3 regions of the Streptomyces sp. NPDC059668 genome follow, and region 2 is predicted to be linked to each of the others. Evidence: riboswitches for the same ligand, from Rfam matches in the RefSeq annotation. Region 2 holds a riboswitch; each other region holds the start of a gene.

Region 1 (9,601 bases), on a different contig from region 2:
CGGCCCGCGCCCGTACCGGGTCCTCGATCACTCCGCGCGCCGTCTGTGGTGGAGTGGGCCGCACCGGCCCGGGCACCGTCGATCCGTGCCTTCGCGCATCCCCGCACCGGCGCGTCGGCGTACCGGCGTGTCCGTGCACCGGCGCATCCGTGCATCCCTGGAGGAACGATGACCGAGGACACGAGCGGCGCGCCCCGCGGCGGACAACGATGGGCGGCCAGAGCCGCACTGGCCGCGGCGGCGCTGGCGGTGCTGCTGCCGCTGGCCAAGGGCGGCCTGAGCGGCGTACTGCTGCTCGCGCTCGCGCTGGTCGGAGTGATCGTCACGGCGGCCGCGGCATGGTGGACGCTGACCCGGCGCGGCCCGCTGCGCTGGATCGCGGCCCTGCTGGCGGTGGCCACGCCCGCCGCCGTCGTCGCCCTGTTCGCGGTCTCCCTGCTCTGGGCCGCGCCGGTGTCCTTGCTGCTGTGGGCCGTGGCCGTCTGGAGCGGACGTCACGCGCTGCGCGGCGACCGCCCCCGCGCTCGGCGGGCACGGGAACGCAGGACGGCGCCCCCGCGCCGCCCCTTCCTGGTCATGAACCCCCGCTCCGGCGGCGGGAAGGTGACGAGGTTCGGCCTGGTGGAGAAGGCCGAACGGCTCGGCGCGCGGGTCGTCCTCCTCGACCCCGACGAGCACCAGGACGTCACCGAGCTGGCGCGCGCGGCCGTCGCCGACGGCGCCGATCTGCTGGGCGTCGCGGGCGGTGACGGGACCCAGGCCCTCGTCGCGGCCGTCGCCGCCGAACACGGTCTGCCGTTCCTGGTCATCTGCGCGGGTACCCGCAACCACTTCGCGATGGACCTCGGACTCGACCGCGAGGACCCCGCACGCTGCCTCGACGCACTCACCGACGGCGTCGAACTCCGCGTGGACCTCGGGTTCGCCGCGGAGCATCCGTTCGTCAACAACGCCTCCTTCGGCGCCTACGCGGCGGTCGTGCAGAGCCCGGCGTACCGCGACGACAAGGTCGGCACCATCCTGGAGCTCCTGCCCGAGCTGCTCACCCGCCGACGCGGGGCACGGCTCACCGCCCGCACCGACGGGGTGACGCTCGACGCCCCGCAGGCCGTGCTGGTGAGCAACAACCCCTACCGTACGAACGATCCGGCCGGGATCGGCCGCCGCGAACGCCTCGACTCCGGGCTGCTCGGCGTCCTCGGGATCAAGGTCGACAGCGCGGCCGAGGCGGCGGCCCTGGTGCTCGACCCTGCTGCGGAGGGACTCGCGGTCCTCACCACCCGCGAGGTGGTCGTCGACGCGGACCGACCGGAGATCGAGGCCGGCGTCGACGGCGAGGCCCTGATGCTGCCCACCCCGGTCCACTGCCGCGTCGCCCCCGGCGCACTGCGCGTCCGGGTCCCGAGGAAGCGTCCCGGCGTGCCCGATCTCCGACCGCCCCTGAACTGGCGCCGGTTGCGCGAGCTCGCGACGACAGCGGGCCGGACGCCCCACACCCGTGGGCCCGTTCAGGCCGAGGACACGGCCCGGCGCGCCTGAAACCGGTCCGACTTGCTTCGGGGACGGCCCAGGGGACGGCACGACGCCCACGTCCCGTACGGAGGGCCCCGCCTCCCCCGCGGTCGTCCGACAGGGGAGGCGGGGCAGGGAGCGGCTGTCGCGCCCCGCCCCTTCCCGATGGTGTCAGGGGGTGCAGTTCAGCGTGCCGGCGCGCAGTGCGTGGCCGCCGTCGTTGGAGTCGTCGGACCACATGACCGGCTTGTGGCCGGAGACGCAGGCGGACTGGGGGGCGAGGGCGAAGCCCTCGTTGTTGTAGTTGGACATGCCGGTGGGCCGGTCATAGGTGTGGGTGACGGCGAACTTGCCCTGGGCGTTGATGTCGAGGGTCGAGGTCCGGCCCTGGCAGGTGTCGTCGCAGGCCGCCCACAGGTGCCCGGTGGCGGGCTCGAACTCCAGGTCCATCACGCCGGGGAAGCCGCTGGTGATGGTGGCGACGCGGGTGTATCCGCCGCCCGACTGGCTGAGGGCGTAGGCGTAGATGGTGCCGTTGTCCTCGACGCCGGTGAAGAAGAGGCCGCTTCCGTGGCCGGGGTAGCCAGCCGGGTCGTAGGCGGCGCCGGTGTGCTCGTCGCGCAGTCCGTGTGCGGTCAGGAAGGTGTCCGGGATCCATGAGATGCCCTCGGGCCCGGCGTTGGCCGGCAGGGAGGGCAGGTCGGAGGTGAGGTTCCACTCGGCCGTCGCGTTCAGCGAGGAGGCGGTGGAGGACGTGTCGAAGCGCAGGATCTTCGGCATGCTGGTGGAGCCGTTGCCGTTGTCGCGCTCGGTGGCGACGAACATGCCGTCGGGGGTGACGACCACGCCCTCGGCGTCTGGATCACCGCTGCCGCCCGCGTAGTGCAGCGCCTTGCCGGATCCCCAGCCGGCGGCCGGGTCGGGGCGCCACGTCGCGCCGTTGGGCACGAGCCGGTAGAGCTTTCCGGGGCCGTTGTCCACCGCCCAGAGCACGCCCGCGCTCTCGAAGGACAGGCCGCTGAGGTTCTCCCCGAACACGTTCGAACCGTCGGCGACGGTGACCGCCGTGCCGCCCGGCCACGTGGTGCTCCCGCCGCCGGTGGTGCCGCAGGCGTTCGCCGCGCCCTTGGTCGACGCGGTCGTGGTCGTGAACGCGCCGGTGCCGTCCGCGCACCGCCCGTACGTGGTACTGGCGTGATCGGTCCAGGTGTAGGAGTCCACCAGAGTGGAACCGTCCGTCTGGAACAGTCGCGCGGAGTCCGAACTCCCCAGCCCGAACGACGACTCGACGTCCAGCGCCAGGAACGCGCCCGGAGCGATGGACGTCTTCTTGCCGACCTTGTAGGAGTGGGAGTTGTCGTTGTCCTTGACGATCCACCCGGACACGTCGACCGCGGCGGTCCCGGTGTTGACGAGTTCGATCCAGTCGCCGGGGCTGCCGCCGCTCGACTCGACCTCGTTGATCCGCACCGTGGACGGGTCCTGCGCCGAAGCCGGCGCACCCGAGAGGCCGAGGGCGAGGAGGATCAGGGCGGCGGCGGTGATGGGGGCTTGTCTACGCCAGTGCGTACGCAAGGTGGCCGGTCCTCTTTTCAGGGGGTCGGGCAGACAAGGAGCGCGCTCACGCTCCCGGCGCAGCTTCGGGCACACCGGCGACCACGGACTGAACACGCCGCGAACAGAGCGGGTACACGCCGAACGGACTTGATCGACTGGGCCCTCGGCCGGGCCAAGGCCGCATCTACCGGCGCGAGTTGTGCGCCAGGATCGGTGCCGACGCCCAGGCGCCGGCACCTCGACACGCATGCCGTCGCATACGCCAGGGACGAGCGGCCGTCACTCGGCCGACGTAGGAACCGCGCGCCGAGGGACGAGGCACCGGCGCGGCGCGGCTGGTCGCTTCCGCGTTCAACTCGCCTGTCCTCAGGACCTCATGGGGTCAGCGGGACCGCGTCGTGCACGACCGTCCCGGACAAGTAGCCGTGCACGTGCACCCGTTGGGCGACTTCGCACGGGTACGCGCGCCTGGCCCAGGCGGGTGCCCGGCGCCGTGTCTCCCCTGGGCAGCGGCCCGGTGCCCGTGCCGGGTCGGCACGGGCGTCGGACGGGCTTGCGGTACCGGCCGCCTCGGCACCCGCGCCGGCGGCCGTGGGACGCCGGCCCTGCGCGATCCCGCTCGGCCCCTTACGCGGGCCGCGCGGCGCTGTGGATCGCCGTCTGTCCGGCGTAGAAGATCGACTCCTCGCGTATGGACGCCCCCGGGCTCGGCGCGTGGATCATCATGCCGTTGCCGATGTACAGGCCGACGTGACTGACGTCCCCGTAGAAGAAGATCAGGTCGCCGGCGCGGATGTCGGTGAGCGGGACCGGCGTGGTGGCCGTGGCCTGGTCGCGCGCGGTACGCGGGAGCGCGACCCCGGCCACCGTCCACGCGGCCCGGGTGAGGCCCGCGCAGTCGTACGAGCCCGGACCTGCCGCGCCCCAGACACACGGCCTGCCGATCTGGGCACGGGCGAAGGCCACCGCCTTGGCGGCCTTCATGTCGTACCCCGAGCCCGACGTGTCGCCGCCGCCCATGACCGCGCCCGCGGTGGCGGACATCCCCGCGTCGACCGTCGCGGCCGGGAGGAAGGACGGGTCGGGGACGACGGACGGGGCGAACGGAGCCGACCCGACCGACGGGGCCGGGGCGACGGCCATGGCGGGGACGTACGCCGTCGCCGACGCGACGGGGGGCTCCGGAGGGAACGGCAGGTCCGGGACACCGAGCAGGTCCGGGGCACCGAGCAGGTCCGGTACTGGGAGCCCGCCGGGAGCGTAGGCCACGTCCTGTGCGTAGGACAGCTCAGGAGCGTAGGCCGTGCCCGACGCGAAGGCCGTGTCCGAGGTGAACGTCATGCCCGACGCGAACGTGGTGTCCGGGGTGAACGCGCCCGGGGCGAACGTCGTCTCCGGGGTGAACGCCGTGTCCGGGACGAAGGTCATGCCCGAGGTGAACGTCATGTCCGGGGTGAGGGGCGTGCCCGCACCGAGGGACGCGTCCGAACCGGCGGACGCGCTCATGCCCGCGGGCGCGGCCGTGTTCAGGGACGCGCCCATGCCCGGGCCCGCCGCCTGCTGACGCCGCCACTGCTCCTCGGCCTCGCGACGGGCCTGTTCCTCCGGGGTGGGCCAGACCTCCTGAACCGGCGGCGCCTCGATCGCCGCGACCGGGGTGCTCCGCTGCTGGACGACGTGCCGGGACAGCAGCTCACGGGCGAGTGCGAGCTTGCGCCGGTTCTGCTCCTTGCGGTGCTTCAGCGAGGAGTGGCCGGACTCGGCGGTCGGCGCGGGCAGCGCCTTGACGGCCTCCTGCCGCGCCCCGCCGCCGGCCGGCAGCGCCGCGAGGGCCCGCCCGGCGGCCGGCTCCGCCACGGACCCTGTCGCCGGTCCTGCGGTCAACGCGGCCACGGGCCCCGCTCCCGGTCCGGCGGTCAGCTCCGGCACGGGGCGAGCCGCGGTCTCCAGGGCGCGGGCGGCAGGGCCGCCCTCCAGGCGCTTCGCGGCGGGCGCGGGGAGCGCCTCGGCCGGGCGCTTCGGCGTGCGGTCGGCCGGCAGCCGGGCCGGCACGGTCGGTCCCAGCCGGGCGCGGCCCACGTCGAACCAGGGCCGCGACACGTCGGCCCCGGCGGCGTCGGCGCCCCTGCGCCCGGCGTCCCGGGCCGGGTTGACGCGACTGCGCGAACCGGTGGTCATCGCGCGGGTCGCGTTGTAGTTCCCGGTCGCGGCCTCGGCCCGGTCGTAGAGGGAGCTGATCCGCTGCTGGACCTCTTCGCGGCTCGGAGCGTCGCCTCCGGCGAGGGAGGCGGAGTCGGGGCTCTGCGGGAACAGGTCCGCCGAGGAGCGGGCCACTGTCGCGGGTGCGGAGCTGGGCATGCCGGGGAGGCTGCTGCTGCCTCCAGGGCCCGGGGTGCGTTCCGGCGCCATGGCAGACGTACTCCTTCCGTGCTCCGCCTACCGAGTTAGCTGTCGGGTTCGGGCGGACAGATCCGGAAGGTATGCCCTACGGCCCCTGCCCGGTGGGGCAGTCGGGCCGATTCACCCCAAAATTTCGGTTGGGTCCCCGGCTCCGGTCGCCGTGAGGCCGCACCGGATTAGGCGGAGGCCAAGCGACCCGGCGAGGTTCGCCGGAGGAAGTCGTGTGGCCTGGCGCCAACTTAGCCAACTTGTGTACCTCGCGTGAAGATTGAAGTGCGAAGTGTCCGATATGTAATTGTGACCTTCGTCGTACTCCCGATCTCGGGTGAGTTTGCGCACCGGCCACCGGCTCAAGTCCTCGGCGGCACAGCCCGATTCGTCGTGGCCTCTGAAGCCGTGCGGCCGCACGGAGCGGCTCCCGGCCCGCGTCAGCACAGTTGGGCACGCGGCTCGTCGGCGCGGATCGCGGGGTCCGGCGGGATCGCCGGAGCCGACGGTTCGGGCCGGGCCGACGATGCGGTCACGGACCCTGTTCCCGCCACGGACGGAGTCCCCGTCGTGGACGGTGGCACCGGCGGTTCCACCGAGTCCGGGTTCGGGTCCGGGTCCGGACCGCCGCCGGCCGGACCGGGGTCCGCTCGGCGCGAGGCGAGCAGCACCGCCAGGGCCCGCAAGGGTCTTCGCGCGCGTCCGTGCAGCAGCCCCAGGACGATCGCGGCCGCCACGGCTATCAGGTGTTCCCGACCCGCCAGATTGGGTCTGACGATCGACTCCCACACCATCGAGCCCCCGGTGAGCGCGAACACCACGGGTGCGCGTCGGACCACCGCGAGGTAGGTGAACAGGCCCACCACCGCGGCGGACGGGCCGGTGTCCAGCACCTGCCCGATCTCGGGGGGCAGCCCCAGACCCCACCAGCCCGGGCCCATCGCGATCATCACGCGGACGGTGAGGGTGCCCGCCAGCGTGGTGACGTAGGCGATGGCCAGGGTCCGGGCCCGGCCGAGGGCGAGTTCGGCGAGGGCGAACGCGAGGAACAGCTGAGTGATGCCCGCCCACACCGGCAGGTCGAGGGCGGGGACGTACAGCGACACGGGAGTGCGCAACAGGGCCAGTGGCAGCGGCAGCGACGCCTTCACCCCGCCGGTCAGCCGCACCACCGTGGCGCCGGTCGGATGCTGGGCGATCGCGTGGAAGAAGATGACCCCGAAGGCGGCCACGAAGGCCAGCACGAGTCCGGACAGTCCGCGCCGCACGAGTTGCCGGAACGGTTCGACGACGATGCCGTGCCACTCACCGCGCAGGGTGCGGCCGACGAACGACACCAGCCGGTACGGCGTGCCGCCCGGCCGCCCGCGTGCGCCGTCGCGCACGGCGGACGGCGGCGGCCCCCCATCGGGCCCCGCCGTCCGTGCATGACCGTTGCCGACATCGCCGCGACGCTCTTCCACCGCCCTAAGCAATGCCCTCTCCCCCCACCACCCGCAGGACGTCTCCTCGTATAGAGGGACGAGATCTTCATAAGGTTGACTCCGGCCGCGCCCTCTCCCTGTCGCGGGCTCGACCCCACGGGCCGCACGGCCCGCACCACCTCCACGACCCGCGCGGCTCAGGACGTGCGGCGCGCGCGGCCCGTCGGCCTGCCCAGATAGGTCAAGGGGCCCGGTTCCGGTACGGGGATCTCGTGGAAGCCGAGACGATCGTAGAAGGCGCGGGCGGACGTGTTGGCGGTGACCATGCCGAGGTGGACGGCCGGGACACCGCGATCGGCGAGCGCGTCGAGGAAGGTGTCCATCAACGCCCGCCCGTGGCCCCTTCGCTGCCAGTCCGGGAGCAGGTCGATGTGCAGATGCGCGGGATGGGCGGCCAGTTCGGGCAGGACCATGCGTTCGGGGCGGTGCAGCAGGTCGATCATCGTGTCGCCCGGCGTGCGCGGTGGCGTCGTGCTCCGTGGATAGCGCGTGGCGACCGTCGGTATCCAGACGGCGCGGAGGTCGCCGGCGAACCGCGCGGTGTCGGCGGTGCCGAGGACGTAGCCGACCGCCCGGCCCGTCCCGTCGTCGAGCACGAAGGCGAGTTCCGGTTCGAGATGACAGTAGGGGTACGCGAACAAGGTCGGCATCAGTTCCAGGTCGGGATACAGAGCCCGTGAGTCGCCTCCTTCGTGGGCCGTCATCACACACACGTGCCCCACCGCGGCACGGTCTTCGGCCTTGTACGGGCGGATCGTCGGCTGGTGAGTCATGGGCCGTATCCTTCCGGCATGGGAGCGCTCCCGCCAGCGCCCGAACCGCCCGAACCGCTCGAACCGCTTCGCCGGTCCGGCCCGTCCCCGCCCGACCGGCCCGTCTCCGCCTGCGGGGCCTTCCGCTCCGGCCCGTCCGCCCGCCCGTCGACCCGCTCGAACCGCCCGCGGTCCGGTTCCCGCTATCCGGCGTCCGGCTCACGGCCTCCGGAGTCGGGCGCCCCACTCCCCACTCCCGGCTCCCGGCTCCCGGCTCCCGGCTCCCGGCTCCCGGCTCCCGGCTCCCGGCCAGGGAACCGTACCGGCGCGCGATCGTGACGCGGTGGCCGACGCCGTCACCCGGCGCGCAGCGTCTCCCACTGCGCCCCGGCGCTGTCCAGCAGCATCTCCAGGGCCGTGGGATAGGCGCTGTCGACCATGCGGGTCGCCAGGAGGGGCGCCGCCTCCGCGATCCGGGGATGGGTGGCGCGCGGCAGCCGGGCGTACGTCGAACGCCACATGTCCTCGTCGGCGCTGCGGCTCTCGCGTGGCAGTGCCAGCGAGGCGGCGTCGAGCGCGGCGAAGGCCAGCGTCTGGTCGATGAAGGCCTGGTAGATCCGTACCGTGTCCGGCAGCGGGAACCCGGCCGTGCGCAGGACGTCGAGGATGGCCTCGTCGGCCGCCAGTTCGTGGGCCCGGCCAGTGACCCGGTTCGCGGTCAGCAGGGCCGCCTGCGGATGCCCGACGTACACCGCGTGGATACGCAGCCCGAGGCCGCGCAGATCCGACCGCCACTCCCCCGTGGGCCGCCAGCCGTCCAGGGCCTGTCCGATCAGGGCGTCGCCGATCGCGAGGGTCAGGTCGTCCATGCCACGGAAGTACCGGTAGAGGGTGCTGGGATCGGCGTCCAGAGCCAGGCCCAGACGGCGGGCGGTGAGTCCCGCGCTGCCGTGCTCCCGCAGCATCCGCAGGGCGGTGTCGACGATGAGCCGCTCGGACAGGACGGTGCCGCTCCTGGTGGGGCGCCGACGCCGTCGCTTCTCCTCGGGCACCACCGCTTTCGGCACCGCCGCCTCCTCGCTCCTTATGCCAACGCCATTGACCTTATCCGAGGGCCCGGCGTTGGATCTCCCGCCAGGGGCGCCGCGTCTCCGGTCCGCGCGGGCACGTCCCTTCTCCGCAGAGAGGAAGTCCGTGTCATGCGTGTTCTGCTTGTGGGAGCCGGCGGTGTGGGTACCGCCATCACCCGGATCGCGGCCCGTCGTCCCTTCTTCGACGAGATGGTCGTGGCCGACTACGACCTGAGCCGGGCCGAGGCCGCGGTGGCCGCCCTCCCGGACGCCGCGGCCCGCTTCCGCGCCGAGCGCGTCGACGCCTCCGACCAGGACGCGGTGACCGCGCTGCTGGGCCGGCACGGGTGCGACGTCCTGCTCAACGCCACCGATCCGCGGTTCGTGATGCCCCTGTTCCAGGCGGCACGCGCCGCCGGCGCCACCTATCTCGACATGGCGATGTCCCTGTCGCGCCCGCATCCCGAGAGGCCGTACGACGAGTGCGGGGTCATGCTCGGCGACGCGCAGTTCGCGCAGGCGGTCGAATGGGAGAAGGCGGGCGCGCTGGCCCTCGTCGGCATGGGGGTGGAGCCGGGTCTGTCCGACGTCTTCGCGCGGTACGCGGCCGACGAACTCTTCGACGAGATCGAGGAGATCGGCATCCGCGACGGCGCGAACCTCACCGTCGACGGTTTCGACTTCGCCCCGTCCTTCAGCATCTGGACCACCATCGAGGAGTGCCTCAACCCGCCGGTCGTCTACGAGGCGGACCGCGGCTGGTTCACCACGGCGCCGTTCAGCGAGCCGGAGGTCTTCGACTTCCCCGAGGGCATCGGCCCGGTGGAGTGCGTGAACG
Region 2 (9,601 bases):
CGACTCGTTGCGCTCGATGACCGCGTTGGCCGCGGTGAGGATCGTCTGGGTGGAGCGGTAGTTCTGCTCCAGGAGGATGGTCGTCGCGTCCGGGTAGTCCTCCTCGAACTGGAGGATGTTGCGGATGGTCGCGCCGCGGAAGGCGTAGATCGACTGGTCGGCGTCACCCACCACGCACAGCTCGGCGGGCCCGAGATCGCCCTCGGCCGGCGGCACGTCCTCGGCGCGGTCCCCGCTCGCCGGTCCCACGAGCTCCCTGACCAGGGCGTACTGCGCGTGGTTCGTGTCCTGGTACTCGTCGACCAGGACGTGGCGGAAGCGGCGGCGGTAGTGCTCGGCCACGTCCGGGAAGGCACGGAGCAGGTTGACCGTCGTCATGATCAGGTCGTCGAAGTCGAGGGCGTTGGCCTCGCGCAGCCGCGACTGGTACATCGCGTAGGCCTGGGCGAGGGTCTTCTCGAAACCGTCGGCCGCCTGGCCCGCGAAGTCCTCCTCGTCGATCAGCTCGTTCTTCAGGTTGGAGATCTTCGCGGTGAACGACTTCGGCGGGAAGCGCTTCGGGTCGAGGTCGAGGTCGCGGCAGACCAGGGCCATCAGGCGCTTGCTGTCGGCGGCGTCGTAGATCGAGAACGAGGACGTGAAGCCGAGGCGCTTCGACTCGCGGCGCAGGATGCGCACGCACGCGCTGTGGAAGGTCATCACCCACATCGCGTTGGCGCGCGGGCCGACGAGCTGCTCGACGCGCTCCTTCATCTCGCCCGCGGCCTTGTTCGTGAAGGTGATCGCGAGGATCTGGCCGGGGTGGACATGGCGCTCGCCCAGCAGGTGCGCGATCCGGTGTGTGAGCACCCGGGTCTTGCCGGAGCCGGCGCCGGCCACGATGAGCAGCGGGGAGCCGGAGTGCACCACGGCCGCGCGCTGGTTCTCGTTCAGCCCGTCCAGCAGGGCCGCCGGGTCCACGGCGGGCCGGTGGGCGCCGTCGCGGTAGTACGCGTCGCGGTCCGGGGGCACGTCGAAGCGGCCGCCGAACAGGTCGTCCGGAAGCGGCTCCGCCGCCTCGTCCTCGGGCGGCGGCGGGGGCTCTTCCTCATGGGCCCCGGAAGGCTTGAGGTCCGCCAGGAAGCTGTCATCAAAGAGGCTGCTCATCGCTCTCCGAGTCTAGGCGGCCGCACTGACAACCCGCCGCCACCCCGAGAACTGGGCCGGATTTCCCACGGAGTCCGGCCCGGGACCGCGCGGAAACCGCGCCCTCCTCCCGCACCGACGCGCCCCCCTCCGAGGCCGTCCCCCACCGACGCCGCCCCCGCCCTCCGGGACCGACCCCCAGCGACGCGCCCTCACCCTCGGGGACCGCCCGACCCCCACCCACGCGCGCTCACCTTCCGGGACCGTCCCGCTACGGGCGGCCACTCCGGAGGCCCCGGCGGTCCAGGTCACGAAAATGTATCGGGCATATCGCACATCAAACTTCACAGAACACTTACGCGTTGGCTAGCGTGCCGGGCAGACCGCTCGACACCGACCGGCGAACGTCGCCGGGCCGAGCGGCCTCCGCCGAGTCCGGCGCGCCCGCGCGGCCACCGGAGCCGGGGACCCAACCGACTTTGGGGTGAATCGGTCCAACCGCCTCTGGGGCGAGGACCGTAGGGCAAACCTTCCGGAAGCACCCGCCCGAACCCGACAGCTAACCCGGTAGGCGGATGACGGAAGGAGTCGCCTCTCTTGGCGTCGCACCGCAAGTGGAGTCCTCCGGGCACCCGCCGGACGGGCATACGGACCCCGGCCCTCGCCACGGCCGCCCTGACCTCCGTGGCCCTGCTCTCGCAGACGGCCAATGCCGCACCCCCGGCCGAGCCCCGGCCGACCCTCGAAGAGGTCGAGAAGAAGGTCGACGACCTCTACCACCAGGCCGAGACCGCCACCGAGAAGTACAACGCGACCAGGGAGAGGACCGCCCAGCAGCGCAAGCGCGTCGACTCCCTCCTCGACGACGTGGCCCGGCGCACCGAGAAGCTCAACACCGCGCGCGAGGAGCTGGGTTCGTTCGCCGCGGCCCAGTACCGCACCGGGGCGTCCGCGCCCGGCAGCGCGAGCCTGCTGCTGGCCGACAACCCGCAGGACTACTTCGACCAGACCCAGTTGATGAACCGTCTGACCAGCCGCCAGAAGGCGGCCGTCGACGACTACGTCACCGAGCGGTCCGCCACCTCGAAGAAGCGCGAGGAGGCCTCCCGGAGCCTGCGGACGCTCACCACGTCGCAGGACGCGCTCAAGACCTCCAAGGCCGACGTCCAGGGCAAGCTCGCCGCGGCGCGCGACCTGCTCTCGAAGCTGACCGCCGACGAGAAGGCGCGGCTCGCCGCGATCGCGAAGAAGAAGCGGGAGGCGGCCGACCGCAAGGCGGCCGAGCTGGCCGCCGAGCGGGCCGCGGCGGAGCGGAAGGCCCGGGACACGGCCCGGCAGCCGGGCACACCGTCCGGCACCACCGGGACGGGGACCTCCGGGACCCCGGCCGGCGACTCCTCGTACGCCGCCAAGGCCGCCAAGGCCATCGCCTTCGCCCGCGCCCAGATCGGCAAGCCGTACGTGTGGGGCGCGACCGGACCCGGCTCGTACGACTGCTCCGGTCTCACCCAGGCCGTCTGGAAGGCCGCCGGCGTCACCCTCCCGAGGACCACCTACGACCAGGTGAACGTGGGCACCACGGTCTCCCTCTCCGCCGTCGAGCCCGGAGACCTCGTCTTCTTCTACGACGACATCAGCCACGTGGGCCTCTACATCGGCAACGGGATGATGATCCACGCCCCCAAGCCGGGTGCGTACGTCCGTGAGGAGTCGATCTTCTACGCCATCCACAGTGTGGTGCGCCCGGCCTGAGCGCCGCCGCGGGGCACGCGCGCGTGTGGCCCCCCGGGCTCCCCGCGCGCGTGCCCGCGTCCTCCGCGCCGCCCGCCGGCGCACCCCCGTGCCGCCCTGTCCGCGCCCGCCCGCCCCGCCGCGCATTCGTGAAGGACGCGCGCGCCCCACGGGCAACCCGGCAGAAGATCCCTAGCATCGGGGCCATGCCAGCCACCTCGCCGCCCCGCAGCCCGTGGGTCCGACTCCGCACCTGGTGGGCGGAGAGCCCGCCCGCCGCCGCGGCCGCCGTCCTGGCCACCGGCATCCTCTCCGTCGGGCTGCACGAGACCGGCGCCGAGGTCCTGTCCCTGATCGCACTGGTCCTGGCGGCCGTCACCTGGCTCGGGTTCGCCGTCGACTTCACCGTGCGCCTGCTGCGGGAGCGGGACCGGTGGCTGGAGGAGGCCGGCACGCCGAGCGCGCTCACCGGGGTCGCCGCGACCGCCGTGCTCGGCACCCGGCTGACCGACCTGGGATGGCTCGGGGCCGCGGAGGTGCTGCTCGCGCTCGCCGCCGTGCTGTGGCCGGGGCTCCTCTGCCTCCTCGTCAGAGGACTGCGGCTCCGGATGCCCGGAAGCGTGTTCCTGGGGTGCGTGGCCACGCAGGCCCTCGCGGTGCTCGCCGCGTCGCTCGCCGGGGCCGCGCGCGTGGACTGGCTCGCGTACGCGGCGCTGGTCCTGTTCTGGCTGGGGTTCCTGGTGCTCTACGTGGTGGCGCTGACGTGCTTCGACTTCCGGGAGACGGCCACCGGCGGCGGCGACCACTGGATCGCGGGCGGCGCGCTCGCGATCTCGGCGCTGGCCGCGTCGAAGCTGGTCCTCGCCTACCAGGCGGACACCTCTCTGTGGAACTACGACGACAACGGCGTGATGCGCTGGATGACCCAGGCGCTGATCATGGTGACGCTCGCCTGGTACGCCGTGCTGGCCGTCGCGGAACTGCTGTTTCGGCGTCCGCGGTACGACGTGCGGCGGTGGGCGACCGTGTTCCCGATGGCCATGACGGCGGCGGCGGCCCTGTCGGTCGCGGACGCCGTCGGTTTCGCGTGGCTGAGGGGGGTCGGGCAGGTACTGCTGTGGATCTCGGTGGCGGCCTGGCTGCTGGTGGCGGCCGGAACCGTCAGGTCCACAGCACCGCGATGAAGATGTTCGCGGTCGTCAGCAGCCCGACCAGCCCGAACAGGCCCTTGTCGACCTTCTCGTCGTCCCGCTTCACGTAGACCAGCCCGAGGATCACGATCAGCAGGGCCAGCTTCACGCCGATCTTGACGGTGTTGACCGCGTGGTCGTCGGCCTGGTTGAGACCGACCAGGACGACACCCGTGACCAGCATGGTCAGCGCGCCGTGCAGCATGGCCGGGACGAACCGGGCGGTGCCCCGGCCCATCGCCTTCATCTGGGTGAGGAAGCCGCCGAGCAGGGAGGCGATGCCGATGATGTGCAGGCCCACGAAGAGATGGATGAGTACGTCCATGGGGCCGGAGCCTAATCGGCGGTGTGTGTCCCTCTTCGCACCGGCCCACCCCCTGGCGGCCCGTAGCACCTGAGAACCCTGGATCGTCCCGGAACCGTCCCATCGGTCATCACCCTGTGTGAAGTCGCCGGGGGCACACCGGAATCACGGTCACATACGGTCACCGGGCGATCCACTTCCGCCAGTTCCGCACATGGTGTTACCGCGCCCTCACCCTCAGGTTTAGCGTCCTCCACCAGGTGCCCGGCTCCCCACCGCCGCCCGGGCCAGGGGCGGCAGTCGGACACCACCGCCGAGAAAGGTCCGGCGGCGACTCGCTCCCCCTGTGTGGGCCGCCGCCGGACGCGTCACCGATGACCGCGCACTCCCCGGCGGTCACGTCCCCCGGGAAGGATGTGGGCCCTCGTGGCAGCGCACCGCAAGCCCAGACAGCGCTCACTCGGCGGCCATACGGTCCGCACGGCCGCGACCATCGCCCTCGCCGGCGCGGCGACGACGGCCGGATTCGAGGGCACCGGGCACGCGGAGCCGCAACTGTCCCCGGCGCAGGTGAAGGCCAGGGTCGACACGTTGTACCAAGAGGCCGAGGTCGCCACGGAGAAGTACGACGGGGCGAAGGAGAAGGCCGACCAGGCGTCACGGCGGCTGCACGACCTGCGCGACGAGACGGCGCGCAAGGAGGACCGGCTCAACGCGGCACGGGACGCGCTGGGTTCGATCGCCGCGGCGCAGTACCGCAGCGGGGGCCTCGACCCCGCTCTGCAGCTCGCGCTCTCCGACCGGCCCGACCAGTACCTGGACGGGGCCGCGTTCGCCGAGCGGGTCGGTGACCGGCAGGCGGGGGCGGTGGCCCGGGTCCGCAAACAGCTGCGGGAGATCGAGCAGCTGCGCGGGGCCGCCCACATCGAGCTCGCGTCGCTCACCGCGCGGCAGGCGGAGCTGAAGCGGGCCAAGAAGACGATCACCGGAAAGCTGGACTCCGCGCGACAGCTGCTGTCGCGGCTCACCGACGAGCAGCGGGCACGGCTCGGGGACCCCGGGGCGGCCGGCGGTGCCGCGGGCACGGCACGGCACGCCTCGCGTTCCGCCGCGCGGGACCTGGGCCCGGCACCCTCGTCGCCCTCGGCCGGTTCGGTCGCGGCCCCCAACTCTCGCGCGGCCGCCGCCGTCTCGTACGCCTACGGGAAGCTCGGCAGCCCCTACGTCTGGGGCGCCACCGGGCCCGACGCCTTCGACTGCTCGGGCCTGGCCCAGGCCGCGTACCGCTCGGCGGGCGTCCAGCTGCCGCGCACGACGTACGCCCAGATCAACGCGGGCCGACGGGTCTCGCGCTCCGAACTCCGCCCCGGCGACCTGGTGTTCTTCTACTCGGGCATCAGCCATGTGGGGATCTACGTGGGCAACGGGATGATGATCCACGCCCCGAACCCCACCGCGCCGGTGCGTCTCGCGCCGGTCGACGAGATGCCGTTCGCGGGAGCCACCCGGGTGGCCTGAGCGCACAGGTCCACCCGGGTGGCGCGAAGACACCGGGGCGGATCGGCGTGGTGGGGGCGCGGGGGTGGATCGCGGTAGCGTCGACGCGGACTCCGTTCCGTCGTCCGAGAGGTCCTGATGCCCGGCTTCCTGCTGCCGCCGCCTCCGCCGCCCGCGCACATCCGCTCCTGGCCGGACCGGGCGGCCCTGCTGGCCGACCGGGGCCGGGTGCTGGAGGAACTGCGCGGACGGAGCCTCGGGGTGCACCGGGTGCTGCTGCTCTGGCTGCTGGCGCTCGCGGCGATCGTCGGCTGGGCCCTGCTGGTGCTGCCGCTCCAGCAGATCGAGCAGCGCGATCCCACCGGTGTCGTCCTCGGCCCGCTGTTCGCCCTGCTGGGTCTTGCCGCGCTCGCCCCGACGCTCCTCGCTCTCGCCCTGTCCGTGCGCAGCGACCGGCGTATGCACGAACTGCTGAAGGCCTGGACCGAGTTGGACCGCCATCCCGCGACCGACTCCCGGCTCCGCTCCCCCGGGCTGAGCCTCTTCTGGCTGCTCTCCTCACTCGGTGTCTGCGCGATCGGCGTCTGGACGTCCTACGCCGCGGCGGCGCCGGCCGGGTCCGGCCCCGGTCTGTACAGCGATGTCGTCCAGGGCGTCGGAATCGGCCTGATCCTGTGGACGACCGGTCTCATCGGGATCGCCAAGGCCGTACGCCACTACCGCTGGGCGCTGCGCATCCCGGGCCCGGCGCGCACCGCGGAACACCGGTAGGCGCCCGCCGCGGAACACCGGGACGTCCGGCGTCCGCGCGGACCGGCGGACCGTGTGTCACACCAGGCGTCGTGCCGTCGCCCAGCGCGTCAGCTCGTGCCGGTTGGAGAGCTGGAGCTTCCTGAGGACCGCCGAGACATGGGACTCGACCGTCTTGACGGAGATGAACAGCTGCTTGGCGATCTCCTTGTACGCGTAGCCGCGGGCGATGAGGCGCAGGACCTCGCGCTCGCGCTGGGTGAGACGGTCGAGGTCCTCGTCGACCGGCGGGGCGTCGGTGGAGGCGAAGGCGTCCAGGACGAACCCGGCCAGGCGGGGCGAGAAGACGGCGTCACCCTCCTGGACACGGAAGATGGAGTCCACCAGGTCGGTCCCGGTGATCGTCTTGGTGACGTAGCCCCGGGCACCGCCGCGGATCACGCCGATGACGTCCTCCGCCGCGTCCGACACGGACAGCGCGAGGAAACGGACCGGCTGCTCGGCGTCGCTCATCAACGGGGCGCAGCGGCGCAGCACTTCGACACCGCCGCCGCCCGGCAGATGGACGTCGAGGAGCACGACCTCGGGCCGGGCGGCCGTGATGACCGTGACCGCCTGGTCGACGTCCGCGGCCTCGCCGACCACCTGGACGCCGGTCCGCTCGGTCTGTCCGATCTCGGCCTGCACCCCCGTACGGAACATGCGGTGGTCGTCGACGAGGACGACCCGCACATGACGTCCGCCCGGCGCTCCGGACGGCTCGGCGGCGGCCGGTCCGCTCGCCTCCGGGGAGCCGGTGACCGCCCCCGCTCCGGTCGCGGTGTCGCTCGGCTCGTCGGGGCCGGTGTGCCCGGGCAATCCGGCCGTCGGCCCGTTCGCGTCGCTCATGACGTCTTCTCCGCCCTCTCCATCTCCAGCTCGACCTCCGTGCCGCCGTCCGGCACCGCGCGCAGTCGCGCCGTGCCGCCGTTGCGCTCCATGCGGCCGATGATCGATTCTCTGACGCCCATGCGGTCGGCGGGTATCGCGTCGAGGTCGAAGCCGGGGCCGCGGTCGCGGACGGACACGAAGACCGTCCTTCCCTCGACTTCGGCGTAGACCTGTACGGCGCCGCCCTCGCCACCGTACTTGGCGGCGTTCACCATGGCTTCCCGCGCGGCCTGCATCTGTGCGCTCAGGCCCTCGTCGAGCGGGCAGTCCCCGACCACGACGACCTCGATGGGGACGCCGTGCTTGTCCTCGACCTCGGCGGCGTCGCGGCGGACCGCCTCGGCGAGGGTGGTGGGCTCGTCGGCCTCGTCCTTGCCGGTGCCCTCCGGCTTGTAGAGCCAGGCGCGCAGGTCGCGCTCCTGGGCCCGGGCGAGCCGGCGCACCTCGTTCGCATTCTCCGCGTTGCGCTGGATCAGGGTCAGGGTGTGCAGCACCGAGTCGTGGACATGGGCGGCCACTTCGGCCCGCTCCTGGGCCCGGATGCGCATCAGGCGCTCCTCGGAGAGGTCCTGCGTCATGCGGACGAGATAGGGGCCGGCGAGGAGCGCCGTGCCGACGAGGACGGCGAGCGCCGCCTGGAGGACGGAGCCGAGGTGGGCCGCGGAGCCCTGGAGGACGAATATCCCGGTGACGCCCGCGGTGACGAGCAGGACACCGGCCGCGGACCGCAGCAGCGTGAGCGTCCGGCGGCGGCGGCCGACCTCCACCCACCGGGCCCGCCGCGCGTTGTCCGCCTGGCGCCAGACCAGGGCGACGCCCGCGCCGACGAGGACGGTGGGCCAGAGGTACGCCTTGGCTCCGCCGCCGAGGTTCACGTTGCCGACGAAGACCATGGCCACGACGACCATGAGGAGCAGGGCGACCATCTGGCCGCGGTCCGGCTTGCGGGCGACGAGTCTGCGGCGGCCGTCGGGGGCGGTCTCGGTGGTGAAGGCAGGCGCGCGCTCGGAGTCGACCCCGCCGACACCGAGCGGTACGAAGAACCAGAAGGCGGCGTAGAGCAGCGCGCCGAGGCCGTCCGCCATGAACAGGCCGACGAAGACCAGCCGCACCCAGATGACGGGCAGCCCGAGATGCCCGGCGAGCCCCCGCGCCACACCGCCGAGCCAGCGTCCGTCACTGCTGCGGTAGAGCTTGCGCGGGGGCCGCGGGTCGTCGAGAGGCACTGCTGCGGCTTCCGGCATGCCAACGATGTTCACACGGCCGGGCGGCCGGAGCATCAGGGTCGACCCCCGAGACTCCCCTGATCTTCGACGAGCCGGTGCTCGAAGGGCTCCGCGCGGACCCGTCAGGGCCGATATCAGGGTTCGGCCAGGGTCGTCCCGACTCCCGTCGCGCCTTCCCGCCCGTCACCATGGACACATGACAGATCAGCAGCGCGCGGCAGCGGAGCCGCCCCGTGGCTCAGGCGCCCCGCCGCCGGGCACCGCCACGGGTGACGGGCCGCGCGCGCACGACGACGTGGTGGCGCCCGAGGCCCCGCACAGGTTCCGGCGCGACCGGCGGCACAGGATGCTGGGCGGGGTGTGCGCGGGCCTCGGGCGGCAGTGCGACATGGACCCGGTGATCTTCCGGATCGTGCTCGCGGTGCTCTCCGCGACGGGCGGCATCGGTCTCATCCTGTACGGCTTCTTCTGGCTGTTCGTCCCGTACGACGACGAGGACGAGAACGAGGTGCGCAAGCTCCTCACCGGCCGGGTGGACGGCCAGGCGCTGACGGCCGTGCTCTTCGCCCTCGTGGGCTGCGGGGTCTTCCTCTCCATGCTCAACAACGGCGGGGTGCTCACCTTCGCCGTGGTCCTCACCCTGCTCCTCGCGGGCGCGGGGTACTGGTCGCAGCAGCGCGGCGCGCCCGACCCGGACCCGCTCGCCGCCCAGGCCGTGGCCGACGCCCCGCCCGAGGCACAGGCTCCGCCGGTGCCCGCCTCCTACCCCTCCTGGTGGCGCGACCCGATCGTCAAGGACGGTTCGCACGTCGGCGGCACCGGCTATCTCTGGGGCCCGCGGGACGCCC
Region 3 (9,601 bases), on a different contig from region 2:
GAGGGGATACCCCTCGGCCAGCCGGGCCTGGCGCTCGCGGCCAAGCTCGCCTCGCGGGCGCGCACGGCGGGACTCGAGGTCGAGCTGCCGCGCGGTGAGGGCGTCGGGTACGAGCTGCTGGCCGTGGCCGCGCGGGCCGAGGCCGAGGGCGTGGACCCGGAGGCGGCACTGCGCGCGGCGGCGCGGGCGTACCGGGACGCGATCCGCGCCCAGGAGGGTTCGCCGGCGCTCGACGGCTGAGGCCGGAGCGGCCTCACCGTTCCGGGATCACGCGTCCGGCGCGCGAGCCGACGGGTTGTGCCAGTTCGGCCGGGGCCGGTCGAGCAGCCACTCCGCCGCGCCCAGCGGCCGGCCGCGCGCCTCCGGGGCGGGCGGCAGGAGGTCACGGAAGAGCCGGTCGGGCGGAGTGCCGAGGGCCGGAAGGGCCTCGCCGACCTCCTCGACCAGCTGGGGCGGACCGGTCAGATAGACGTCGTGCCGGGCCCACCCGGCCCGGTTGCCCAGCGCGGTCAGCAGCCGCTCGGTCGCCTGGGTCCTGGGGCGGCCGGGCGCCGGGGTGATGAAGGTGACGCCCAGCCGGGGCAGCCGGGCCTGCAGGTGCTCCACGGCCGACCGGTCGTAGAGGTACGAGGTGTCACGGGCCACGAGGAAGAGACGGGCCTCGTGCGTGGCGTCGAGCTGCTGCAGCAGTGCCTTGACCGGCGCCCACCCGGTGCCGGCCGCGATGAACGTCAGCGGTCGCTCCACCGGCGTCCGCAGGATCAGTCCGCCGCCGGGCGCGCCGAGCCGCAGGACGTCGCCCTCCCGGGTCTGCCGCACGAGGGCGGTGGAGAGCACCCCGTTCTCCACCCGGCTGATGTGCAGATCGAGGGTGAGATCGGCGCGGGGCGCGTTGCCGACGGAGTACGGCCGCCAGATGCCCGGCAGATACGGGACGTTGACGCTGACGTACTGGCCGGGGAAGTAGCGGAGCCGCTCGTGCGGTCGCAGGGTCAGGACGACCAGGTCGTCGCCGTGCCGCGCCCGGGACACCACCTCGGCGTCCCACCAGGGCGGTTCGCCCGCGTGCTGCGCCTCCCACGCGCCCTGGAGCATCACGTTCGCGATCGCCCCGTAGGCCTCGCCCCAGGCCTTCTCCGCCTCCGCGTTCCACGCCGACCCCGCGACGGCGGCGAACGCCGCGACGAGGCTCGCCCCCACGGCCGCGTAGTGCTCCGGCTCGGCCAGGTACTTCCGGTGATCGCGCCCCAGTTCCCGCAAGTACCCCGGCAGTGCCGGGTCCTCCAGCCGCTCCAGTACGTACGTGAGCGCCGCGAACAACCGGTCCCGCTGCCGCTCCATGTCCTCGGGGTGGTCCAGCGGGAAGAGCCCGCGCACCTCCGGGTTGTGCCGGAAGAGATGCGAGTAGAAGTACTTGACCGCGAACTCGGCCCGTCTCTCGACGACCGCGAAGCTGGATCTGAGTATTTCGGGGTCCACGGCGCGAATGTAGAGAGTCGTCGAGCCGCGGAGTCAAACGGCAGGTGATTTACGGACAGTCCGGGGTGAAGCCCGCACGGCGGCCGCGCCCGGGGCGGTCCCCGGGCCCGCGCGCCCTGCGGACGCCGGCGGTCCGGCCGCCGGATACCGTCGGGGAGTGACCGACCAGCCCCCGCCGCCCAGCCCCGCCCCCGAACTCTTCACCTGGGAGTTCGCCACCGATCCCTACCCGGCGTACGCCTGGTTGCGGGAGCACGCGCCCGTGCACCGGACGACGCTGCCCAGCGGGGTGGAGGCCTGGCTGGTCACCCGGTACGCGGACGCGAAGCAGGCGCTCGCGGACGGGCGGCTCAGCAAGAACCCCGCCCACCACGACGAACCCGCGCACGCGAAGGGAAAGACGGGCATCCCGGGCGAGCGCAAGGCCGAGCTGATGACCCATCTGCTCAACATCGACCCGCCGGACCACACCCGGCTGCGCAGGCTCGTCAGCAAGGCGTTCACCCCGCGGCGGGTCGCCGAGTTCGCGCCGCGCGTGCGGGAACTCACCGACCACCTCATCGACCAGTTCCAGGAGAGGGGATCCGCCGACCTGATCCACGAGTTCGCGTTCCCGCTCCCCATCTACGCGATCTGCGACCTGCTGGGCGTGCCCCGCGAGGACCAGGACGACTTCCGGGACTGGGCGGGGATGATGATCCGGCACGGCGGCGGCCCGAGGGGCGGTGTCGGGCGGTCCGTCAAGAAGATGCGCGGGTATCTGGGCGAGCTCATCCACAAGAAGCGTGCGGCCCTCCCCGACGTGGCCGCGCCCGGCGAGGACCTCATCTCGGGTCTCATCCGCGCCTCCGACCACGGTGAGCACCTCACCGAGAACGAGGCTGCCGCCATGGCCTTCATCCTGCTCTTCGCCGGGTTCGAGACGACGGTGAACCTGATCGGCAACGGCACGTACGCGCTCCTCACCCACCCCGGGCAGCGGGAGCGGCTCCAGACCTCCCTGGCCGCCGGGGACAGCGCCCTGCTGGAGACGGGTGTCGAGGAACTCCTGCGCTACGACGGCCCGGTGGAGCTGGCCACGTGGCGGTTCGCGACCGAGGCGGTCCGTATCGGCGGTCAGGACATCGCGCCCGGCGACCCCGTGCTCGTCGTCCTCGCGGCCGCGGACCGTGACCCCGCCCGGTTCGAGCAGCCCGACACGCTCGATCTCTCCCGACGTGACAACCAGCACCTCGGCTACGGCCACGGCATCCACTACTGCCTCGGCGCGCCGCTCGCCCGGCTGGAGGGACAGACCGCGCTGGCCACCCTCCTCACCCGGCTGCCCGACCTCCGACTGGCGGGCGATTCGGCTGATTTGCGATGGCGTGGCGGACTGATCATGCGTGGATTGCGAACGCTTCCGGTGGAGTTCACCCCTGGTCGGTAGTCATGCGGCAGTCGTACGGTGCCGTCGGGGCGGCTGTCACCGTGCGCGGGATCGGTGGCCGCGCAGTATGAGGGGACGGGCGCGAAAAGGTGACGCTCCCTCAACTCTGTAATCTTCACGTGATCTGCGCTGCATCTGCTTGTGACAAGTGATCGGGTGCGACTACGTTCACCCATCAACGCGGCTCGTCAGCCGCGTAGTCACCTGCAGTCACGTGAAAGGCTCTCGCATGCTCTCCGGGAACGGCCGCCATCGTCGCCCCCGTCAGGCTCCGGCCCTCATCGTCGCGGCAGGGGTGACCGGATCGGCCATCGCCATCCCGTTGCTCGGTGCCGCCGGCGCGTCCGCTGCGGACGGCACCACGTGGGACCGGGTCGCCGAGTGCGAGAGCGGCGGTCAGTGGAGCGCCGACGGGGGCAACGGGTACTACGGCGGGCTGCAGTTGACGCAGGAGAACTGGCAGAGATACGGCGGCCGCATGTACGCGCCGAGCGCCGACGAGGCCAGCCGGTCGCAGCAGATAGCCGTCGCCGAGAAGGTCCTGGCCGACCAGGGCCTCGCCGCCTGGCCGACCTGCGGTCCGCTCTCCGGGCTCAGCAAGAGCTCGGGCGAGGTCTCGGTCGACACGGGCGTGGCCGGCGACTCGTCCAGTTCATCCGATTCATCCTCTTCGACCGATGGGTCCGGCTCCCTGACGGGCTCGCTGGGGATCGGTGTCTCTCCGTCCGACTCCTCCCGGTCCGAATCGTCATCGACCGATTCGTCCTCGGACGGGACCGGGAACCGGACGAAGTCGGACACCTCCTCGGACGAGGAGTCCGGCAGCGCTCGGGAGACGGACAGCGAGGGCACGAGGTCGACGAAGGGTGGCGAACCGGGCAACTCGGGCCGGAGCGGCGACGCTTCGGCGGCCTCCGAGGGGGCGACGACCGGAGCCGGGCGCCACCGCGGTGACGGTGCCGCCGAGAGCTCCACCGACGACACGGTGGACGGCCGCGGCGACGACTCCTCCGGCCGGCACGCCTCACGCGACTCCGGCGCCTCGCGCGCCGTCGTCGACGGCTCGTACGTCGTCCGCACCGGAGACAGCCTCTCGACCATCGCCGACGCCCTTGACCTCGAAGGCGGATGGGCCGGGCTGTACGCCGGGAACGAGAAGACGGTCGGTGCCGACCCGGACCTCATTCTCCCCGGTCAGAGCCTTGCAGTTGATGCCGAACCGGGCGAAAAGTAGCGGGAGTTCACGTCATGGTTCGCCGTGTAATGTCCGGTTTGGCGCAAGTGAGAGATGGATCTCAAAGGCCCTGATCGTCTTTGAAATTCGACCGATCGACTGCTTACGGTCATCACCGCTCGCCACAGCGGGCCCCGACGGTCGCAACGCCGAATCCTGCCAGCGGCCGTACGGGAACAGTCGACGCGTCAAGCGCCGTAGGCAGGAGCGGGGGACCCAAGGTAAGCGCCGCGCCCGGTAGTTGACCGGGAGCGGCTTGGGGTGAAGACGTGCGCCGAGAGCGCACGGCCGGGCACTCACCCGCCCGAACCCGACAGCTCACCTCGCAGGCGTCGGTGAGGGGATCACTCGATGCTGTTTTCCAGCAAGGGCAAGCACCGCCGTCCGTCCAAGGCCACCCGTGTCGCCACGCTCGCCGGTGTCACCGGCGTCGCCATCGCCGCTCCGCTGATGGCGACCGGCAGCGCCTCCGCCGCCACCGCCTCGGAGTGGGACTCCGTCGCCCAGTGCGAGTCCGGCGGCAACTGGTCGATCAACACCGGCAACGGCTACTACGGCGGCCTGCAGTTCTCGGCCTCCACCTGGGCCGCGTACGGCGGCACCGCCTACGCCTCCACCGCCGACAAGGCCTCCAAGTCGCAGCAGATCACCATCGGCGAGAAGGTCCTCGCCGCGCAGGGCAAGGGTGCCTGGCCGACCTGCGGCACGGGCCTGTCCGGCGCCGCGTACACCGGTGGCACGACCACCCCCGCCAAGCCGTCCACCTCCAGCGGCACGCAGAGCACCGGTACCCGGTCGACGGACACCGCGGCCTCCCGTTCGTCCGAGCGCCCGGCGGCCCAGAAGAAGACCGTCTCCACCCCGACCGGCAAGAAGGTCAAGAAGGGCGACGGCGAGTACAAGGTCGTCAAGGGCGACACCCTCAGCTCGATCGCGGAGAAGAAGAAGGTCAAGGGCGGCTGGCAGCAGCTGTTCAAGCTGAACAAGGACATCGTCGACGACGCGGACTTCATCTACCCGGGTCAGCAGCTCCACCTCAGCTGAGGTGACGGGCCTCTCGGACGGCAGGCCTCTCGTAGGAGGGGCCTGCACGCCGGAGACCCGATGAGGGTCCACCCCCGTCCCCACGGGCTCCCCGCTCCGGTGCGTCTTCCCCCGTACGCACCGGAGCGGGGGTTTTTGTTTCGAAGGGGAACAATATTTACCCTCAGTTCTGCTCAAGGGGTGGTCGAGCGGCTGGCCGATCGCTCCGAGCCGGTTAGGCTCATCCCGCGGAGCCGAACGCGGCCCCGTGCAGTGCGGGCCCCGCCGGCCCGCGTACCCGCGTCACATCCCAGAAGGAGATGCTCGTGCCGTCCATCGACGTCGTCGTAGCCCGGGAAATCCTGGACTCCCGAGGCAACCCCACGGTCGAGGTCGAGGTCGGCCTCGACGACGGCAGCACGGGTCGTGCCGCCGTCCCGTCCGGCGCCTCCACGGGTGCCTTCGAGGCCATCGAGCTGCGTGACGGTGACCCCAACCGCTACCACGGCAAGGGTGTCGAGAAGGCCGTCCTCGCCGTCATCGAGCAGATCGGCCCGGAGCTCGTCGGCTACGACGCCACCGAGCAGCGCCTGATCGACCAGGCCATGTTCGACCTGGACGCCACCGACAACAAGGGCTCGCTGGGCGCCAACGCCATCCTCGGCGTCTCGCTGGCCGTCGCGCACGCCGCCTCCGAGGCGTCCGACCTCCCGCTCTTCCGCTACCTGGGCGGCCCGAACGCGCACCTGCTGCCCGTTCCCATGATGAACATCCTGAACGGCGGCTCGCACGCCGACTCGAACGTGGACATCCAGGAGTTCATGATCGCCCCGATCGGCGCGGAGTCCTTCTCCGAGGCGCTGCGCTGGGGTGCCGAGGTCTACCACACCCTCAAGTCCGTCCTGAAGACCAAGGGCCTGTCCACCGGCCTCGGCGACGAGGGCGGCTTCGCCCCGAACCTGGAGTCGAACCGCGCCGCGCTCGACCTCATCATCGAGGCCATCAAGCAGGCCGGTTACGTCCCCGGCGAGCAGATCGCGCTCGCCCTCGACGTCGCCGCGTCCGAGTTCTACAAGGACGGCAAGTACGAGTTCGAGGGCAAGTCCCGCTCGGCCGCCGAGATGACGGAGTACTACGAGGAGCTCGTGGCGGCCTACCCGCTCGTCTCCATCGAGGACCCGCTGTACGAGGACGACTGGGCCGGCTGGAACGTCATCACCCAGAAGCTGGGCGACAAGGTCCAGATCGTCGGCGACGACCTCTTCGTCACCAACCCCGAGCGCCTCGCCCGCGGCATCGAGGAGGGCTCCGCGAACGCCCTGCTCGTCAAGGTGAACCAGATCGGCTCGCTGACCGAGACCCTGGACGCCGTCGAGATGGCCCAGCGCAACGGCTTCAAGTGCATGATGTCCCACCGCTCCGGTGAGACCGAGGACGTCACCATCGCCGACCTCGCCGTCGCGGTGAACTGCGGCCAGATCAAGACCGGCGCCCCGGCCCGCTCGGACCGCGTCGCCAAGTACAACCAGCTGCTGCGCATCGAGGAGATCCTCGACGACGCCGCGGTGTACGCGGGCCGCTCGGCCTTCCCGCGCTTCAAGGGCTGACCCCGGCAGGGTTAAGCCTTAGCCAGTCGCACGTACGTCCCCGTACCCGGTCCCGTACCGTGTGCGGGGACGTCCGCACGTGTGAAGGGGAGGCGGGGACATGGCCGTGAAGGACCGGGACCGGTTCTCCACCGCGACCCGGCTGCGGCTGCTCGGCGAGCAGACGGCGGCCCGGGTCTACCGCTCCCAGACCAGGCGTCAGGCCCGGCGCTCGCGGCTGACCGGCCGGGCCGCGCTGCTGGCACTCGTCGTCTGCTCCCTGATCGTGGCCCTCGCGTACCCGATAAGGCAGTACGTGTCCCAGCGCGCCGAGATCGCCGACCTTCAGCGGCAGCAGGAGCAGGCCCGCGCCCGGGTCGAACAGCTGCGGGACCTGAAGGCGCGCTGGCAGGACGACGCGTACGCGGAGCAGCGGATCCGGGAACGGCTGCACTATGTGATGCCGGGTGAAACCGGATACGTCGTGATCGACCCGGACGCGGCGAAGCAGTCGCGGACGGACCGGGGGGCGGCCGCCCGCCCCTGGTACGCCAACGTCTGGGACGGCGTCGACAAGTCCGACCGCTCCGACCGGTGAGCTGACACGGACCGGTGAAACGACAGAGAAAGTGACTTGAGCACAGGCATGGAAACGCCCCCGCCGCCCACCCCGCGGACCGAGCCCACCGACGCGGACGTCGAGGCCTTCAAGCAGCAGCTCGGCCGCCCGCCGCGCGGACTGCGCGCGATCGCGCACCGCTGCCCCTGCGGCGAGCCGGACGTGGTGGAGACGGCACCCCGGCTCCCCGACGGGACGCCGTTCCCGACGACGTACTACCTGACGTGTCCGCGCGCGGCCTCCGCGATCGGGACGCTGGAGGCCAACGGCGTCATGAAGGAGATGACGGACCGTCTCGCCACCGACCCCGAGCTGGCCGCCGCGTACCGGGCCGCGCACGAGGACTACATCGCGCGCCGCGACGCCATCGAGGTGCTCGCCGGCTTCCCGAGCGCGGGGGGTATGCCGGACCGGGTGAAGTGCCTGCACGTCCTGGTGGCGCACTCCCTGGCGGCGGGCCCCGGCGTGAACCCGCTGGGCGACGAGGCGATCGCGATGCTGCCGGAGTGGTGGCGCAAGGGGCCGTGCGTGGGGGCCGCTGTCTCCGAGGGGTAGCGGAGGGCGGGCCTGCGCCGCGGCGGCCGTCCCCGGGGGCTGCCGCCCCCGGACCCCCGCCTTCGGCCTGAACGGCCTCGTCCTCAAGCGCCGGACGGGCTGAAGGGCGCGCCCCTGGCCGGAGCCGGCAGCTCGGCCCGAAGGCTCCGCTCGGGCCGGAACCATCGGCCTGGACGGCCTTGTCCTCAAGTGCCGGACGGGCTGAAGGTGCGGGCCTGTGCTGACAGGCTGACGCCCAGGCCAGGTATTTCAGCCCGTCCGGCGTTTGAGGACGAGCCCTTCGGGCGATGGCGGGGGTCCAGGGGGCGGCAGCCCCTTGGCGGAGCCCCGGGTAGGGGATGGGTCGGGCAGGGTCGCCGGGGCGAAATAGGCTGGGCCGGACGGCTGCACGCCGGAATCGGAAACCACCACAGGGGAGACCACAGCTCATGACCAGGGTCGCCGCCATCGACTGCGGTACGAACTCCATCCGTCTCCTCGTCGCCGACGCGAACCCGGCGACAGGCGAACTCGTCGACCTGGACCGCCGCATGACGATCGTCCGGCTCGGCCAGGACGTCGACCGCACCGGCCGTCTCGCCCCCGAGGCACTGGACCGCACCTTCGCGGCCTGCCGCGAGTACGCGGCGGTGATCAAGGAGCACGGCGCGGAGCGCCTCCGCTTCGTCGCGACCTCCGCCTCCCGCGACGCCGAGAACCGGGACGAGTTCGTACGCGGTGTCCTCGACATCCTGGGCGTCGAGCCCGAGGTGATCACCGGCGACCAGGAGGCCGAGTTCTCCTTCACGGGAGCGACCAGGGAACTCACCGGCCGGGACGACCTCGCCAAGCCGTACCTGGTCGTGGACATCGGCGGCGGTTCCACCGAGTTCGTCGTCGGCGACGACCACGTACGCGGCGCCCGTTCCGTGGACATCGGCTGTGTACGGATGACGGAGCGCCACCTGGTGCACGCCGGTGTGGTCAGCGACCCCCCGGCCCCGGCGGAGACCGACGCGATCCGCGCCGACATCGAAGCCGCGCTGGACCTCGCGGCCCGGACGGTCCCGCTGGGCGAGGCCCGCACCCTGGTGGGCCTGGCCGGTTCGGTCACCACGGTCGCGGCCATCGCGCTGGACCTGCCCGCCTACGACTCGGCCGCCATCCACCACTCCCGCATCCCGCGGCAGAAGGTCCGCGAGATCACCGAGCGGCTCCTGCACTCCACCCACGCCGAACGGGCCGCGATCCCCTCGATGCACCCCGGTCGTGTCGACGTCATCGCCGCCGGCGCCCTCGTCCTGCTGGCGATCATGGAGCGGACCGGGGCGGAGGAGGTCGTGGTCAGCGAGCACGACATCCTCGACGGGATCGCGTGGTCCGTCGCCTGAGCCCTGGCCGAGGGCGCCCGGGAGCGCTTGCTACCCACTGGTAGCCTCTCCTGAGCAGGTCGGACAACGCATGAGCGCGTGCAGGGGGCCATCCGGGCCCTCTCTGCGACACGCCGCCGGAAAACTTCGTGAAGTTCTTCACAAGGAATTCGGCCCTGATGGACGACGACTGGGCCACTCGGGTGCCATAGGGGTGCTCGCCGGTCCCGGAGTGATCCTCACCGGAGGGTTCCGGGAGTGTTTCCGACAGGTGAAGTCGGGGAGTGGTCCGGTGGGCCCGAACGCTCGGAGTGGCAGCTCACGGGC

What was found. A riboswitch is a leader RNA that binds a small molecule or an ion and turns the genes downstream of it on or off. The one in region 2 is predicted to bind cyclic di-AMP.
Region 1: linked by a shared signal. The riboswitch ahead of ACFV2J_RS08185 (C40 family peptidase) and the one ahead of ACFV2J_RS18010 (NlpC/P60 family protein) in region 2 are both predicted to bind cyclic di-AMP.
Region 3: linked by a shared signal. The riboswitch ahead of ACFV2J_RS02645 (transglycosylase family protein) and the one ahead of ACFV2J_RS18010 (NlpC/P60 family protein) in region 2 are both predicted to bind cyclic di-AMP.

What each region holds. Positions count from the first base shown of each region.
Region 1 is NZ_JBHWEL010000007.1:65,169-74,769, reverse strand. It holds gene ACFV2J_RS08195 (diacylglycerol/lipid kinase family protein) at 169-1,539, shown strand; gene ACFV2J_RS08190 (lamin tail domain-containing protein) at 1,684-3,087, opposite strand; gene ACFV2J_RS08185 (C40 family peptidase) at 3,697-5,427, opposite strand; cyclic di-AMP (ydaO/yuaA leader) riboswitch at 5,487-5,662, opposite strand; gene ACFV2J_RS08180 (hypothetical protein) at 5,898-6,842, opposite strand; gene ACFV2J_RS08175 (GNAT family N-acetyltransferase) at 7,079-7,714, opposite strand; gene ACFV2J_RS08170 (TetR/AcrR family transcriptional regulator) at 8,050-8,760, opposite strand; gene ACFV2J_RS08165 (saccharopine dehydrogenase family protein) at 8,893-9,601, shown strand, end outside.
Region 2 is NZ_JBHWEL010000022.1:7,025-16,625, forward strand. It holds partial or broken gene pcrA (DNA helicase PcrA) at 1-1,146, opposite strand, end outside; cyclic di-AMP (ydaO/yuaA leader) riboswitch at 1,543-1,715, shown strand; gene ACFV2J_RS18010 (NlpC/P60 family protein) at 1,723-2,877, shown strand; gene ACFV2J_RS18015 (tellurite resistance/C4-dicarboxylate transporter family protein) at 3,063-4,040, shown strand; gene ACFV2J_RS18020 (hypothetical protein) at 4,018-4,371, opposite strand; gene ACFV2J_RS18025 (NlpC/P60 family protein) at 4,777-5,868, shown strand; gene ACFV2J_RS18030 (hypothetical protein) at 5,986-6,618, shown strand; gene ACFV2J_RS18035 (LuxR C-terminal-related transcriptional regulator) at 6,676-7,485, opposite strand; gene ACFV2J_RS18040 (PspC domain-containing protein) at 7,482-8,771, opposite strand; gene ACFV2J_RS18045 (PspC domain-containing protein) at 8,950-9,601, shown strand, end outside.
Region 3 is NZ_JBHWEL010000002.1:45,683-55,283, forward strand. It holds gene ACFV2J_RS02625 (nucleoside triphosphate pyrophosphohydrolase) at 1-240, shown strand, start outside; gene ACFV2J_RS02630 (globin domain-containing protein) at 268-1,479, opposite strand; gene ACFV2J_RS02635 (cytochrome P450) at 1,637-2,908, shown strand; gene ACFV2J_RS02640 (transglycosylase family protein) at 3,138-4,142, shown strand; cyclic di-AMP (ydaO/yuaA leader) riboswitch at 4,326-4,489, shown strand; gene ACFV2J_RS02645 (transglycosylase family protein) at 4,494-5,186, shown strand; gene eno (phosphopyruvate hydratase) at 5,486-6,772, shown strand; gene ACFV2J_RS02655 (septum formation initiator family protein) at 6,873-7,349, shown strand; gene ACFV2J_RS02660 (DUF501 domain-containing protein) at 7,398-7,925, shown strand; gene ACFV2J_RS02665 (exopolyphosphatase) at 8,354-9,295, shown strand.